Regions from separate parts of the Dongia sp. P2_B8 genome, predicted to be linked through region 2. Evidence: riboswitches for the same ligand, from Rfam matches in the RefSeq annotation. Region 2 holds a riboswitch; the other holds the start of a gene.
What was found. A riboswitch is a leader RNA that binds a small molecule or an ion and turns the genes downstream of it on or off. The one in region 2 is predicted to bind FMN.
Positions count from the first base shown of each region.

Region 1: it holds a riboswitch for FMN, as region 2 does, so the genes downstream of both, ribB (3,4-dihydroxy-2-butanone-4-phosphate synthase) here and AC1DWZ_RS00720 (6,7-dimethyl-8-ribityllumazine synthase) in region 2, are expected to answer to the same signal.

Region 1 is NZ_JBFUDM010000002.1:312,818-319,272, reverse strand. It holds gene AC1DWZ_RS06345 (shikimate dehydrogenase) at 1-458, opposite strand, end outside; gene AC1DWZ_RS06340 (Maf family protein) at 455-1,063, opposite strand; gene AC1DWZ_RS06335 (pyruvate, water dikinase regulatory protein) at 1,069-1,983, opposite strand; gene hemE (uroporphyrinogen decarboxylase) at 2,520-3,560, shown strand; gene AC1DWZ_RS06325 (methylated-DNA--[protein]-cysteine S-methyltransferase) at 3,557-4,075, shown strand; FMN riboswitch at 4,168-4,333, shown strand; gene ribB (3,4-dihydroxy-2-butanone-4-phosphate synthase) at 4,448-5,104, shown strand; gene AC1DWZ_RS06315 (DUF3313 domain-containing protein) at 5,133-5,813, opposite strand; gene AC1DWZ_RS06310 (TetR/AcrR family transcriptional regulator) at 6,013-6,455, opposite strand, start outside.
Region 2 is NZ_JBFUDM010000001.1:166,209-172,663, reverse strand. It holds gene AC1DWZ_RS00740 (transketolase family protein) at 1-414, opposite strand, end outside; gene AC1DWZ_RS00735 (transketolase) at 411-1,238, opposite strand; gene AC1DWZ_RS00730 (sugar-binding transcriptional regulator) at 1,556-2,521, shown strand; gene AC1DWZ_RS00725 (SDR family oxidoreductase) at 2,543-3,325, shown strand; gene AC1DWZ_RS00720 (6,7-dimethyl-8-ribityllumazine synthase) at 3,381-3,962, opposite strand; FMN riboswitch at 3,973-4,138, opposite strand; gene AC1DWZ_RS00715 (hypothetical protein) at 4,444-5,244, opposite strand; gene AC1DWZ_RS00710 (ANTAR domain-containing response regulator) at 5,381-6,019, shown strand; gene AC1DWZ_RS00705 (CmpA/NrtA family ABC transporter substrate-binding protein) at 6,016-6,455, shown strand, end outside.

The sequences.
Region 1 (6,455 bases), on a different contig from region 2:
AGCAATGCCACGATGATGGCACGCGCGGCACCGCCGGAGCCGAGCACGACGGCAGGACCCGCATCGGCCCGCCATGCGGGCGCGCTGGTCTGGAGATGCTGCAGGAAACCATAGCCGTCGGTGTTATCGCCGAGGATGCTGCCATCGTCGCGCACGATGAGCGTGTTCACGGCACCGATGCGGCGCGCGACGTCGGTCAGTTCATCGACCGCGGAGAGGGCGCGTTCCTTGTGCGGCAGCGTGATGTTGCCGCCGCGGAAGCCCAGCTTCGGCAGGGCGCGGATACCCTCGACGAGATTTTCCGGCCTGGTCGAGAACGGCAGATAGGCACCGTCGATGCCATACTTCGCCAGCCAGAAGCCATGGAGGCGCGGCGACCTGGAATGGTTGATCGGCCAGCCGAACACGCCGGCCACCATGGTCTTGCCCGTAAGGGTTTTGGGATGATCGAGGCTCATGATTTCAACATGCCATGGTGGCGCAGGATCGCCAAGACCGGCAGCAAAGGGAGGCCCAGCACGGTGAAAAAATCGCCACGCACGCGGGAGAAGAGCTGTGCGCCCAGGCCTTCAAGATGATAGGCGCCGACACTGCCCAGCACGTCGGCACCCACCAGCGCCAGATATTCATCAAGATAGGCATCGCTCACATCGCGCATCACCAGTTCGGCACGGTCGACATGGTGCCAGATCCGGACGCCGTCCTTGACCAGGACGGCAGCGCTGATCAGATGGTGTCTGCGTCCGCGCAGGGCTTCGAGCTGTGCCCGCGCTGCGGCGAGGTCGGCAGGCTTGTCGAACCAGGTGCCGCTGCAATCCAGCATCTGGTCGGCACCCAGCACATAGCGCCCTTGATCGGCAGCCATGATCTTGCGGCTGATGGCGAGCGCCTTCATTTCCGCGAGCGCAATGGCGGTATCCTCGACACCGGCACCTTCGGCGCGGTAGCTGGCCTTGATCTCGTCCTCATCGACGCGCGGCAATATGATGTCAATCTCGACGCCGGCATCGCGCAGCATCTTCGCGCGGGCGACGCTGCCGGAGGCCAGAACGAGAGCCACCATGAAGGTCAGGCTTCCGCTGGTGTTTCGGCAGCGCTGGCGGCATCGACCGCGCGGTCGCGATGTTCCGAGAGCATCTGGATGATGGTGGCGGCCGTTTCTTCGATCGAGCGGCGCGTCACGTCGATCATGTCCCAGCCATGTTCGGAACAGAGCCTGCGGGCCTGGGCGATTTCATCGCGCACCGATTGCGGATCGACATAGTCCGATTCTTCGTCCTTGGCGATCATCAGCAGGCGGTTGCGGCGGATCTGCACCAGGGAATTCACATCCTTGGTGAGGCCGATGATGAGCGGCTTCCGGACCTGAAAGAGTTCCGGCGGCAGCGGACAGCCCGGCACCAGCGGTACGTTGGCTGCCTTGATGCCGCGATTGGCGAGATAGATGCAGGTCGGTGTCTTCGAGGACCGGCTGACACCCAGCAGAATGACGTCAGCATCCTCGTAGGAGCGCGCGGACTGCCCGTCATCATGGGTGAGGGCGAAATCCATGGCGGCGATGCGGTCGAAATATTCGGCATCCAAGGCATGCTGCCGCCCGGACTGGCCACGCGCTGCCTGGCCGAAATGATCGGTAAGCGCGCCCATGATAGGATCGAGGACCGAGACAATTTTGACACCCAGGGTGCGGCAGCCATTGAGGAGGTGCTGGCGCAGCCGGTCATTGACCACGGTGAAGAGAACGAGGCCGGGATGTGCCTCGATTCCCGCCAGCACCTTGTCCATCTGGCCGGTGGTGCGGATGAGGGTCCAATGATGCTCGATGGGATGGGCGCGCTCGAACTGCACCAGGCAGGCGCGGGTGATGCTGTTCAGCGTCTCGCCGGTCGCGTCGGAGACGAGATGGATGTGCAGCTGCCCTGCGGCGGTCCCCGGCGCGCTTCCCCCCGAAGCATTGCCACTGGCTGCATTGTTGTTCGCCATGACTCGTTTACCCGCTGATGCCTTGCCCACAGCCAGTTGCCCACAGCTGAGCAGTTGATAACCGGCCTGGATGTTGTGGATAAGCGACCCTTCGCCAATCCATCCACCTAACCCATAATGTCATGACACTGCTTTTCCCGGCTGACAAGGGTGGCCCGGGCAGGATCTGAATCATGGGGATAAGGTGGATGGGCGCCAGGCTCGAATTCATCCCCGTTATCCACCTGTTTCCCTGCGATCCTTATGCTTTCGACGTCATCCCCAGGCGAAGACCCGGGGATCCGCTGTGGCAGTTGAGACTGTGGATGCCCAGGTCAAGCCCGGGCATGGCGGTAGGAGGCAAGCTACGCACACATTTACCCCGATGCATGGGTGATCTGGCTTTGGCCATGCTAAAGGTCTTACCCCCAGCGCTTCCGGGAGGGATTGCTAACAGCGGGGATTCTCCTGATTCACCGCACATCATCATCTTCTACCTAGAGTCTTATCTTTTAGAGATGTAGGAAGAGGGCTGTTGGGAACGAACGGATTTGATCATGAAGACTGCCGACAAACTGCTGGTAAGGGCGCTGAAAGGCGAGACCCTGGCAAGGCCACCCATCTGGCTGATGCGCCAGGCCGGCCGCTATCTGCCCGAATACCGTGCTTTGCGCGCCAAGGCAGGTTCGTTCCTCGATCTTTGCTATAATCCGGACTTTGCCGTTGAGGTGACGCTGCAGCCGATCCGCCGTTTTGGTTTTGATGCCGCGATCCTCTTTTCCGACATCCTGGTGGTGCCGCATGCGCTGGGGATGGATCTGCGTTTTGAAGAAGGACGCGGTCCGCTTCTCGATGCGCTGAAGGACGATGCCGATCTTGGCCGACTGGCGATGGATCAGTTCCATAGCAAGCTGCGGCCGGTCTATAGCGCCGTTGCCGGCATCAGGGCGACCTTGCCCCCGGAGACGGCACTCATCGGCTTTGCCGGGGCTCCCTGGACCGTGGCGAGCTACATGATCGAGGGTGGGTCGTCCCGCGACTATGCCCGGACCAAGGCCTGGGCCTATCAGCGTCCGGAAAGCTTCCAGCGCCTGACCAACCTGCTGGTTGAAGCGACGGCATCCTATCTGATTGCCCAGATCGAGGCTGGCGCCGAAGTGCTGCAACTGTTCGACAGCTGGGCCGGTGCACTCGATCATGCCAGCCTGCTCCGCTGGAGCCTGGCGCCGATGAAGGCGATCGTCGACCGGGTCAGGATGGCCCATCCGGAAGTTCCGGTGATCGTCTTCCCGCGCGCCTGCGGTGCGGGCTACCTCGATTTTGCCCGCTCCAGCTTCATGCATGGGCTTAGTCTCGATTCCGGCGTGCCGCTGGATTGGGCCTTTACCCAATTGCAGGGTCGCCTGGCCTTGCAGGGCAATCTCGATCCGCAGTTGCTGGTGGCCGGTGGTCATGCCATGCAGGATGCTGCAACGAAGATCCTGGATACGCTGGGGCAAGGTCCATTTATCTTCAACCTGGGCCATGGCATCGTGCCGGAGACGCCGCCCGAACATGTCGGTGCCCTGGTCAACCTGGTCCAGGCCTGGCGCCGGTGACGGCTGAAGCAAATATCGATGAAAAGCCCGGCACCGGTATTCCCGTGGGTGCGGTGCTGCGTGCCAGGATCGGCTGGATCGAGATCCGCTGCGACGAGCAGGCCATCACCCAGCTTTACTGGCGCAAGATCGAGCCCAAGGTCGTCGTGACGTCGCCTTTGGCGGAAGAAGCCAAGCGCCAGGTCGAGGCCTATCTCGAGGGCAAGCTCACCAAATTCGATTTGCCGCTCTCTTATCCGGGGACGGAGTTTGCACGCACCGTATGGGACATGCTGTTGCGCATCCCCTTTGGCGAGACACGGCGCTATGGCGATCTGGCGACCCTGATGGGCAGACACGATTACACCGATGCCCGGGCCGTCGGGACGGCCTGCGGGCAGAACCCGATCGCCATCGTCATTCCCTGCCACCGGGTGATCGGGGCAGCGGCACTCGGCGGCTATAGCAGTGATCTCGGCCTCACCGCGAAACGCTTCCTCCTCGACCTGGAAAAGGGCCAAGGACGGCTGTTTTAGGTAAGAAAACCTTATTCCGCCGTGATTTTCCCTCGCTTGACGCGGCCGTCTCCGACCTGCCATGTTGCGGCCGTTAGTGCTTTAACACGTCAATACGTCTTCAGGGCGGGGCGTAAATCCCCACCGGCGGTAGGACATTCCGGATGCAAATCCAGGGGTCGAGCCCGCGAGCGCCGCACAGGTGAAAACCTTCGCGGGTCAGCAGATCAGGTCGAAATCCTGAGCCGACGGTCATAGTCCGGATGGAAGAAGACGAGATCGGGACGCCCGCAATGGGTTCCGTCGTCGCGCCTGCGATGAAGGAATTCCAGGCGACAACGCTCTGATTGCGCCCTGGAACGTTTGTCGCAACAGATGCGAGGAGCGTTTCATATGTCCAAACTGATCAGCCAAGCTGAACTTACCCGTATCTACGGCCGTATTGATGCGGCCGTTCAGGCCATGCAGTCCGGCCTGCCGGTCATCGTGCTCGATGATGATGACCGCGAGAACGAGGCGGATTTGATCGCCGCCGCCAGCAACCTCACCCACGATGTCATGGCGCGGATGATCCGCGATTGCAGTGGGATCGTGTGCCTGTGCCTGGATGCCGCCACCGTCGACCGGCTGCAGCTGCCGATGATGGCGACCAACAATGAAAGCCGTTACGGGACAGCCTTCACCGTGTCGATCGAAGCGCGTCATGGCATCAGCACCGGTGTCTCGGCCGCTGATCGCCTGACCACGGTCAAGACGGCCATAGCCCCCGGTGCCAAGGCCAGCGATATTGTGAGCCCCGGCCACATGTTTCCCTTGCGTGCAAGCCCCGGCGGTGTGCTGACCCGCCGCGGCCATACCGAAGGCTCGGTCGATCTGGCCGAGATCGCCGGCCTCGGTTCGGCAGCGGTGCTGTGCGAGTTGATGACACGCGACGGCGAGATGCTGCGCAGCCGGCAGGCGAAGGCCTATGGCCGCCGCAACGGTTTCCCGGTGCTGACCATCACCGACATCGTGGCGTACCGGGAAAGCTTGCTGGCGAAGGCGGCATAAGGGCGCGGATCGCGCAAGCCTGGCGGGATCAACGGCGGGTCGGATGCGTGAGCTGTTCCAGCAGCGCATCCGCACCCTTGTCGATGCCGGTCTTGGCGGCTGCAAGTGATCCGACGCTGGCTGCGATGTTCATGGCGTTCGGGTATTGCTTGGTGACGGATGCCGCGAGGAGTTGTCCGGTCGTGGCATCGTACATTTCGGAGGCATAGAGGACGGAGCCGGTGAACAGGCCCTCGCCGCCGCTGACGGCCTGCACGCTGTTGTAGATGCCGCCGCTGATATCAAAGCGGGACAAGGTGCTGAGGACCGGGGTGCTGGTGGCCGCACCCGTGAGCGTCAGCTTCACGCGGAGCGTGTTCGGTGCCGGGCTCTTCACGACGATGAAGCGGCTGCGCAGCGTTTCGGCGAACTGGCTCTGCATGTAATTGGCAAGGATGGTCTTGTCTTCTTCGGACATATCGCCGAATTGCTGGTCCGCACCGCGGTAGATATCGACCGGATCGATAAGGACCCGCTCATATTTCTGCCAGTTGGCATCGGCGGTGTAGCGAAAGGGCACGCGATCGGAATCATCCTGCCGGTTGGGTGCGAGATAGGGTGACGATTCGATGCCGGAATAGGCGACCGGCTCAGCCGTCGAGCAAGCGGCAACCGATGCACAGAATGCCGTTGCCAGGATCCGCTCAGCCTTCTTGTTGAAGAGGAACATTGTTATCTCCGTCTCAGGGTGGGTCTCGGGAGACGAGTTCGGTCGTTTGGGCATACCGGCCGGGCTCGTGCCGGCGGCAGTCTTAGCAGTCCAGATAAAAACCGTCTAGACGGTTTGTTTTAGACATATAGCCAGGTGGTGCCGGGAGATATGCCTATTTTTCACTGATATTCCGGGCAGTTAATGCCGAAGATGGGCATCAGCCCTTTTTGGGTGCCGACTTTTTTTTGCGCTTGGGAGGGGTGCCGGCGTGGGAAAGCCCTGACCATTGTCCGTCGTCGAGGAGCCGTTCGAACAGCCGCTCCCGCTCCGCCTTGGTCAACGGACAGAGCCCCAGCAGAAAACTGAAAGCAAGACCCCGTGCTGCCGACCAACGCAGGACGGCCAGATCCGGATCCGGCGCATCGGCCTTGATGGCTGCAATCTTCTGCGCGTCCTTGCTGCGGGTGATCGTCATAAGGCCAGGTTCTTCAGCCACGGCACCGATGAGGGCAAGGGCGACGGAGTGCGGCTTGGCGATGGTTTCGCGCGACGTTGCGATCTCTGCCGCCAGATGGGACTGCGACGTTTCAGTCCCGTGTTCAGCGACATATTTTCGCGAAAAATCTTCAAAGTACGCGACCTGATGTTCCAGCAGCGCCC
Region 2 (6,455 bases):
TGTGATGGCACGGAGCCAACTCAGATCTTCGATAGAATGATGAGTTGGCCCCAATTCACCATAGGCGAGCCCGGGACTCATGCCGCATAGCACGACATGATAACCGTTATAGGCTACGTCGGCTTTGATCTGCTCAAGTGCGCGACCCGTCAGGAAAGGTGCCGCGCAGCAGACAAAGGGCACGAAGCCACCGTTGGCAAGCCCGGCCGCGACGCCGACCATATTCTGCTCGGCGATGCCGACATTGATTAGTCGGTCAGGGAATTCCTTCTGGAAGGCGATCAGGTTGGACGAGCCAACGGAATCGTTACAGACGGCAACGATACGGGAGTCCTGGCGAGCCAGCTCAATCAGCGTCTCGGCAAATGCCTGACGGCAGTCGAAGGTCGCCGCACTGATGGTTTCGGCAATCATCGAGCCAACTCCTCAAGCGCAAGGACAACTTGTTCGGGGGACGGAACCTTGTGATGCCACTCAACGCGGTCCTCGATAAAGGACACACCCTTGCCCTTGATCGTGTTAGCGATCACGCAAAGCGGTTTTCCTTTGCGAGGCCTGGTGAATACGTTGAACAAGGTATCGTGGTCGTGGCCGTCAATCTCAGCGACCTCCCAGCCAAAGGATGCCCATTTGTCGCCCAATGGATCTAGCCGATTGGTACTCTCGGTGCGGGCACCCTGCTGCAAGCGGTTGCGGTCAACAATCGCCGTCAAGCTGTCGAGTCCGCGGTGGCCAGCCGCCATCGCAGCTTCCCAGTTTGAGCCTTCCTGCAACTCGCCGTCACCCAGCACCACGAAGGTGCGCCATCCCGTGCCAGACAAGCGCGCGGCGATAGCGCTGCCCACTGCGATCGGCAGGCCATGGCCGAGAGGTCCGGTATTGGCCTCGACACCCGCGACCTTGCGGCGGTTGGGATGGCCGTTCAAGATCGACAGCGGCTGCATGAAGCTCGCCAAAAGCGCCGGCTCGATGAAGCCGCTCATGGCAAGGGCGGAGTAAAGGGCCGCAGCGCAATGGCCCTTGGACAGGATGAACCGGTCTCGCAACGGGCTGAGCGGCGAAACGGGATCCACATCCAGCACGGCAAAATAGAGCGTAGCGAGAATGTCAGTCACCGACAGGTCACCACCGATATGGCCCGCCCGCGCAGCGCCGATCATCTGCACCACAGACCTGCGCAAGGCCTGCGACAACACCCGCAACCGCTCGGCTCGCTCGGCCGGCGGCAGTATGGCCAACTCTCCCGGTTTTGGTGCTGGCGGAAACGGGTGGGTAGATAGGGTGTCTTTCACTGGTGAATTTCCATTAGAATAATTATTCACTACTGGATTAATTTGCATGTTAAAGTTACAATCAGACTTCCGTCAAGGGTGGATTCTGATCTGGATTATTGCTTTCTGATCATGCTGCAATGCAGCACACAGCAAATGCGATGGACGAGGTTACGGCCCGGTTTATGCGCTACAAGAGCAATTCAAATTCGAATAATTATGCAAAGTACTGAATTGTCTGAAGTCGTTTCCCTCAAAATGACCCGTACCGGAATGCAATTCACATGAGCCGTGTCCATGAACTGCGCCTGATCGCCCGCGTCGCCCAGCTTTATTATGGTGATGGACTCAAGCAGGCGCAGATCGCGTCCATGCTCCACATCTCTCAGGCAACCATCTCCCGGCTGATTGGCAAAGCGCAGGGCGAAGGCATCGTGCGGATCACCATCAACGCCCCGCGCGGCACCTTCCCGGAACTGGAAGCGGACCTGCGCAGCCGGTTTGCCGTCAGCGAGGTCATCGTGGCCGAATGTTTCGAGGATCGCGAAGGGGCGATCTTGAGTGCCATCGGGGCTGCAGCGGGGCACTATTTTGAAACCACGGTAACGGACGGCGAAGTGATCGGGATTTCCTCTTGGAGCACATCGCTGCTGCGTATGGTCGACGCCATCCACCCGCTCAAACGGATCAAGGCTGAACGCGTGGTGCAGATTCTCGGCGGTATCGGTAATCCGTCAGTGCAGAGCCATGCCACCCAGCTGACCACTCGATTGGCAGCGCTCACCGGCGCCGATCCCATGCTGCTGCCCGCACAAGGTGTCGCAGGTTCGTCGGCAGCACGGCTGGTGATGCTGGGTGATTCCTATGTCCGGGCCACCACCGATCAGTTCCGCCGGGTCACGATGGCTCTCGTCGGGATTGGCGCGTCCCAACCTTCGGTAATGCTGGCCAATTCGGGCAACACCTTCACCAATGAAGAATTGCATGACCTGGAAGCGCGCGGCGCGATCGGCGATGTCTGCTTGCGCTTCTTTGATGCCAGCGGCAACCCGGTTGGTGGGCCGCTGGACGAGCGCGTCATCGGCATGTCTCTTGATGAACTCCGCGCCGTACCACGCGTCGTCGGCGTGGCCGGCGGCGCACGTAAGGTCGCCGCGATCCGCAGCGCCATGCTCGGTGGATTTCTTGACGTGCTGATCACCGACAAGTTCACCGCCGAAAAGCTGGTCGCTGCGCCGGCCGGCCAATAGCAATATCTGCCAGGAGGAAATATGCCCCGTTTCGCAGGAAAGACCGCCGTTATCACCGGTGCCAGCCGCGGCATTGGCGCTGCCATCGCTCATCGCTTTGCGGCCGAAGGCGCGGCAGTGGTGGTATCCGCCAATGAACCGCAGGCTGAGGCGATCGCAGCGTCCATCCGAGCCAAAGGCGGCAAGGCTATCTCTGTGCTGGCCGACGTGACCGACAAAGCCAGCGTGATCGCTCTTTATGACGCCGCCGAGACCGCTTTCAATCAGGTCGACATTTCGGTGCAGAATGCTGGTGTCATCACCATTGCCAAGATTGAGGCGATGACCGAGATCGAATGGGACAAGGTGATGGACGTCAACACCAAGGGTGTGTTTCTGTGTTGTCAGGAAGCCATCGCCCGCATGCGCAAGCATGGCCGAGGTGGGCGGTTGATCAGCACCGCGTCAGGCCAGGCTAGGCAAGGCTTCATCTACACGCCGCATTATGCTGCGTCGAAATTCGGTGTTATCGGCATCACGCAGTCACTGGCGAAGGAAGTGGCAAAGGAAGGCATCACCGTCAACGCCTTCTGCCCGGGCATCATCGAGACCGACATGTGGGCCTATAATGATGCAGCTTGGGGCAAGCTTTTGGGGAGCTATGCCCCCGGCGAATTGATGGCCGAATGGGTCCGCGGCATTCCCATGGGCCGAGCCGGGAATGGCGAGGATGTGGCAGGGCTCGTTGCCTTTCTGGCGTCTGAAGATGCATCCTACATCACCGGCCAGACCGTCAATGTCGATGGCGGCCTGATCATGTCGTGACCTATGGCGGCCCGACGCCGGAACGACCAGCGTCGGGTGCCTACAGCGCCGCAGGCTATGCCGCTACCTGTTTGAGTTGCTGGACATTACTCAAGGTCTGAGCGCAGGCATTGGCAACTTCAATGCCTTTGACGACAAAATGATCGAAATAGAATTTCTGATGCTCGCCATGCTCATGAAAATGATGCGGTGTGAGCACGGCCGACAGGACCGGCACTTCGGTCTCAAGCTGGACCTGCATCAGTCCGCTGATCACCGCCTGCGCTACGAATTCGTGACGGTAGATGCCACCATTCACCACGAAACCGGCACCGACGATGGCGCTGTATCGTCCACTCTTGGCGAGTAGTTTCGCCTGCAGCGGAATCTCAAATGCGCCCGGCACAGTGAAAAAATCCACCCGGCCGGCATCGATGCCGAGCTTGCCGAGTTGGGTCGCGAATGAGTCACGGCAGCGATCGACAATATCCGCATGCCAGGAAGATTGAATAAAGGCGACACGATCGACGTCAGCGCGTGTCGCATTTTCTTTAGTAGGATTGGCAGTTCGAAGGCTCTGATTCATCTTGGTTCCTCGACCATAGGACCTGGGAATCAGGGCAACGGGCTTATCCATAACCGGGTCATGCCTGATCATGTTGGCGATATCCCGTTCTCTTTCATCCGGACTATGACCGTCGGCCCCGGAGTCGCACCGGATCTGCTGACCTCATCAGATGATGCCGAAGCAACGGTCCGATGAGCGCTCGCGGGCTTATGCACTCTCATGCAATCACCGCCGGTGGGGAATTACACCCCGCCCTGAGAACGTATTTCCGCCTGAGAAATCATCTCGGACGGCAGCGTGAAGTACTCCATTTGCCGGATCGCTGCAAGCCAGATTGCCTTGCCGACTCAGGAAAGTCGCCACCAAAAATCGCCTTTTCCACGCGCTTTCATAGCGTTGCCGAGAAACTTTCTTGCCACCGAACCGTCTTGAGGTGGTCCTAATTGTCAGCGCCGGCCAGCTTGCGTCACCTTCACCCCCATGCGCGAAAGTTTCGTGGCTGCTCGAAACCAGTCCTGAGTGTTTCTATCTTGAGGGCGGGCGACCTCTCCACGCCTGAGCGCGCCCTCCTTCAAACCCTCGGGTATTTGCCAAAGAAGATCTTCGCCCGCTGCCGCCGCCAACGAAGCTTCGCTTTCAGGTCCCCGTCCACATAGTAGGTCAGCATGATCGACCGCCGTTCGCCATCTGCCTCCGTCGTCGTTGGCGCGCTGTGCCAGCTTTCCTTCCGACGGACGGCGAAGGCGTAGCCGCTAGAAGGCAGAAATTGCATCGCAAGTGGCTGGTCAGCCTCGTCCTTCTTATTGGTAGAGTGGAAGATCGTTCCGAGATGCGCTTGCGACGTATCACTCGGCAGATAGAACTGTACTGTAATCGCCTTGCTCAGCACGTCGGCGTGAATGCCGATGCGATAGCCGGGGAGATCACGCACCAGAATCGGCACGGGATAGAGTGGGATGCTCTCCGCCTCTTGCTGGAAGCGATCTTCTAAGGCTGTCCGGAATTTCCGCTTGAATGCGCTCTCAAGCTCCTGAGAGCATAGTGCGGCGGCAATCTCGCGCCAAATCGAGCTCTGTAAACGCGGCAAGCGCCAGAGGTTTTCGGGATAGAGGTACATGCGCATCCGCGTGCTGCTGCCGTCGGCCCGAAGCGCGTCATGGTGGTATAGCGGGTGATACTTGTCCGCGGCCGGAAGCTTCTCCAGTATCTCCTGGTAGAAATCTGCGGGAAAAACATTCTCCATATGAATGTGGTCAAAAGGCGTGTTGCGCAGGACCGCCCTATCCACGGCCCGGACAAGGTCGAGCTCGCCCCCCCTCTCGAACGTCGCCGAAGTGCCGGCGGTACCATCAACAATCTGCTGCGACATCATTAAAGCCTCTAAAACCCAGTCATAGGCCGAACCTGGATCCAAATTTATCTGGGTCCGGGTCTGTGGGCAATTCGGGAGGCAGTATCGTCCGATGTCTGCCCGATCAACCAGCAAAGTCGTAACTTCGGCACGATTTGTGCATTGCACAATATTCCTGCAACCGCGCCATTGGTATTTTGAGACATTGAGCCTTTCTGTCCTTGTCATCGACGAGAACCATATCCGGGCTTCGATCATCGAGGCCGGCCTGCGCGAAGCCGGTTGCTCGCCCGTCACCCTCGTGCGGGAAATCACCGGCCTCCTCGAACTCGTAAGCCGGATAAATCCGGACGTCATCTTCATCGATCTGGAGAATCCCAATCGCGATGCACTGGAATATCTGCTTCAGGTATCTCGCACCGTGCATCGCCCGATTGCCATGTTCGTCGATCGGTCGGACAAGGCGATGACTGAAGCAGCCATCGATGCCGGGATTTCTGCCTATGTCGTCGATGGGCTGAAAAAAGAACGAGTGAAGTCGATTCTCGACATGGCCGTCAGCCGCTTCAACGCCTTTTCGCGGCTCAAAAATGAGCTGGAGAGAACCAGGCAGGCGCTGGAAGAGCGCAAAGTCATCGATCGAGCCAAAGGCATCTTGATGACGGCCCGCGGGCTGTCCGAGGAGGAGGCCTATGCCCTCATGCGCACCATGGCAATGAATGAGAACCAGCGCGTCGCAGAGATTGCACAAAGCCTCATCATCGCCGCCAAGATATTTTCGGGAAATTCTTCATGACCACGGACGGGAGAATTGTAAGTTTGCGTGCAGGCTTCATGCCGCTTCTTGATGCAGCGATCCTGATTGTCGCCGCCGAAAAGGGTTTCGCAGAAGAACAGGGCTTGGCACTCCAATTGGTGCGCGAAACATCCTGGGCGAATATCCGTGACCGGATCGCCATTGGGCATTTCGACGTCGCCCATATGCTGGCGCCGATGCCAATCGCCGCGTCAATCGGATTGGCATCGCTCGCCGTTCCCATGATCGTGCCAATGGCGCTTGGTCTTGGCGGCAATGCTGTGACTGTGTCAAATGCCCTGTGGCAGGCACTTGCAGAGCTCGGTGCGCCAAATAACGGCGATCCGGCGCGCGTCGGCGCCGCTCTCAAGACACTTGTTGCCAACCGTCGTACAAAGGGCCAGTCACGCCTGACGCTCGCCATTGTGCATCCCTT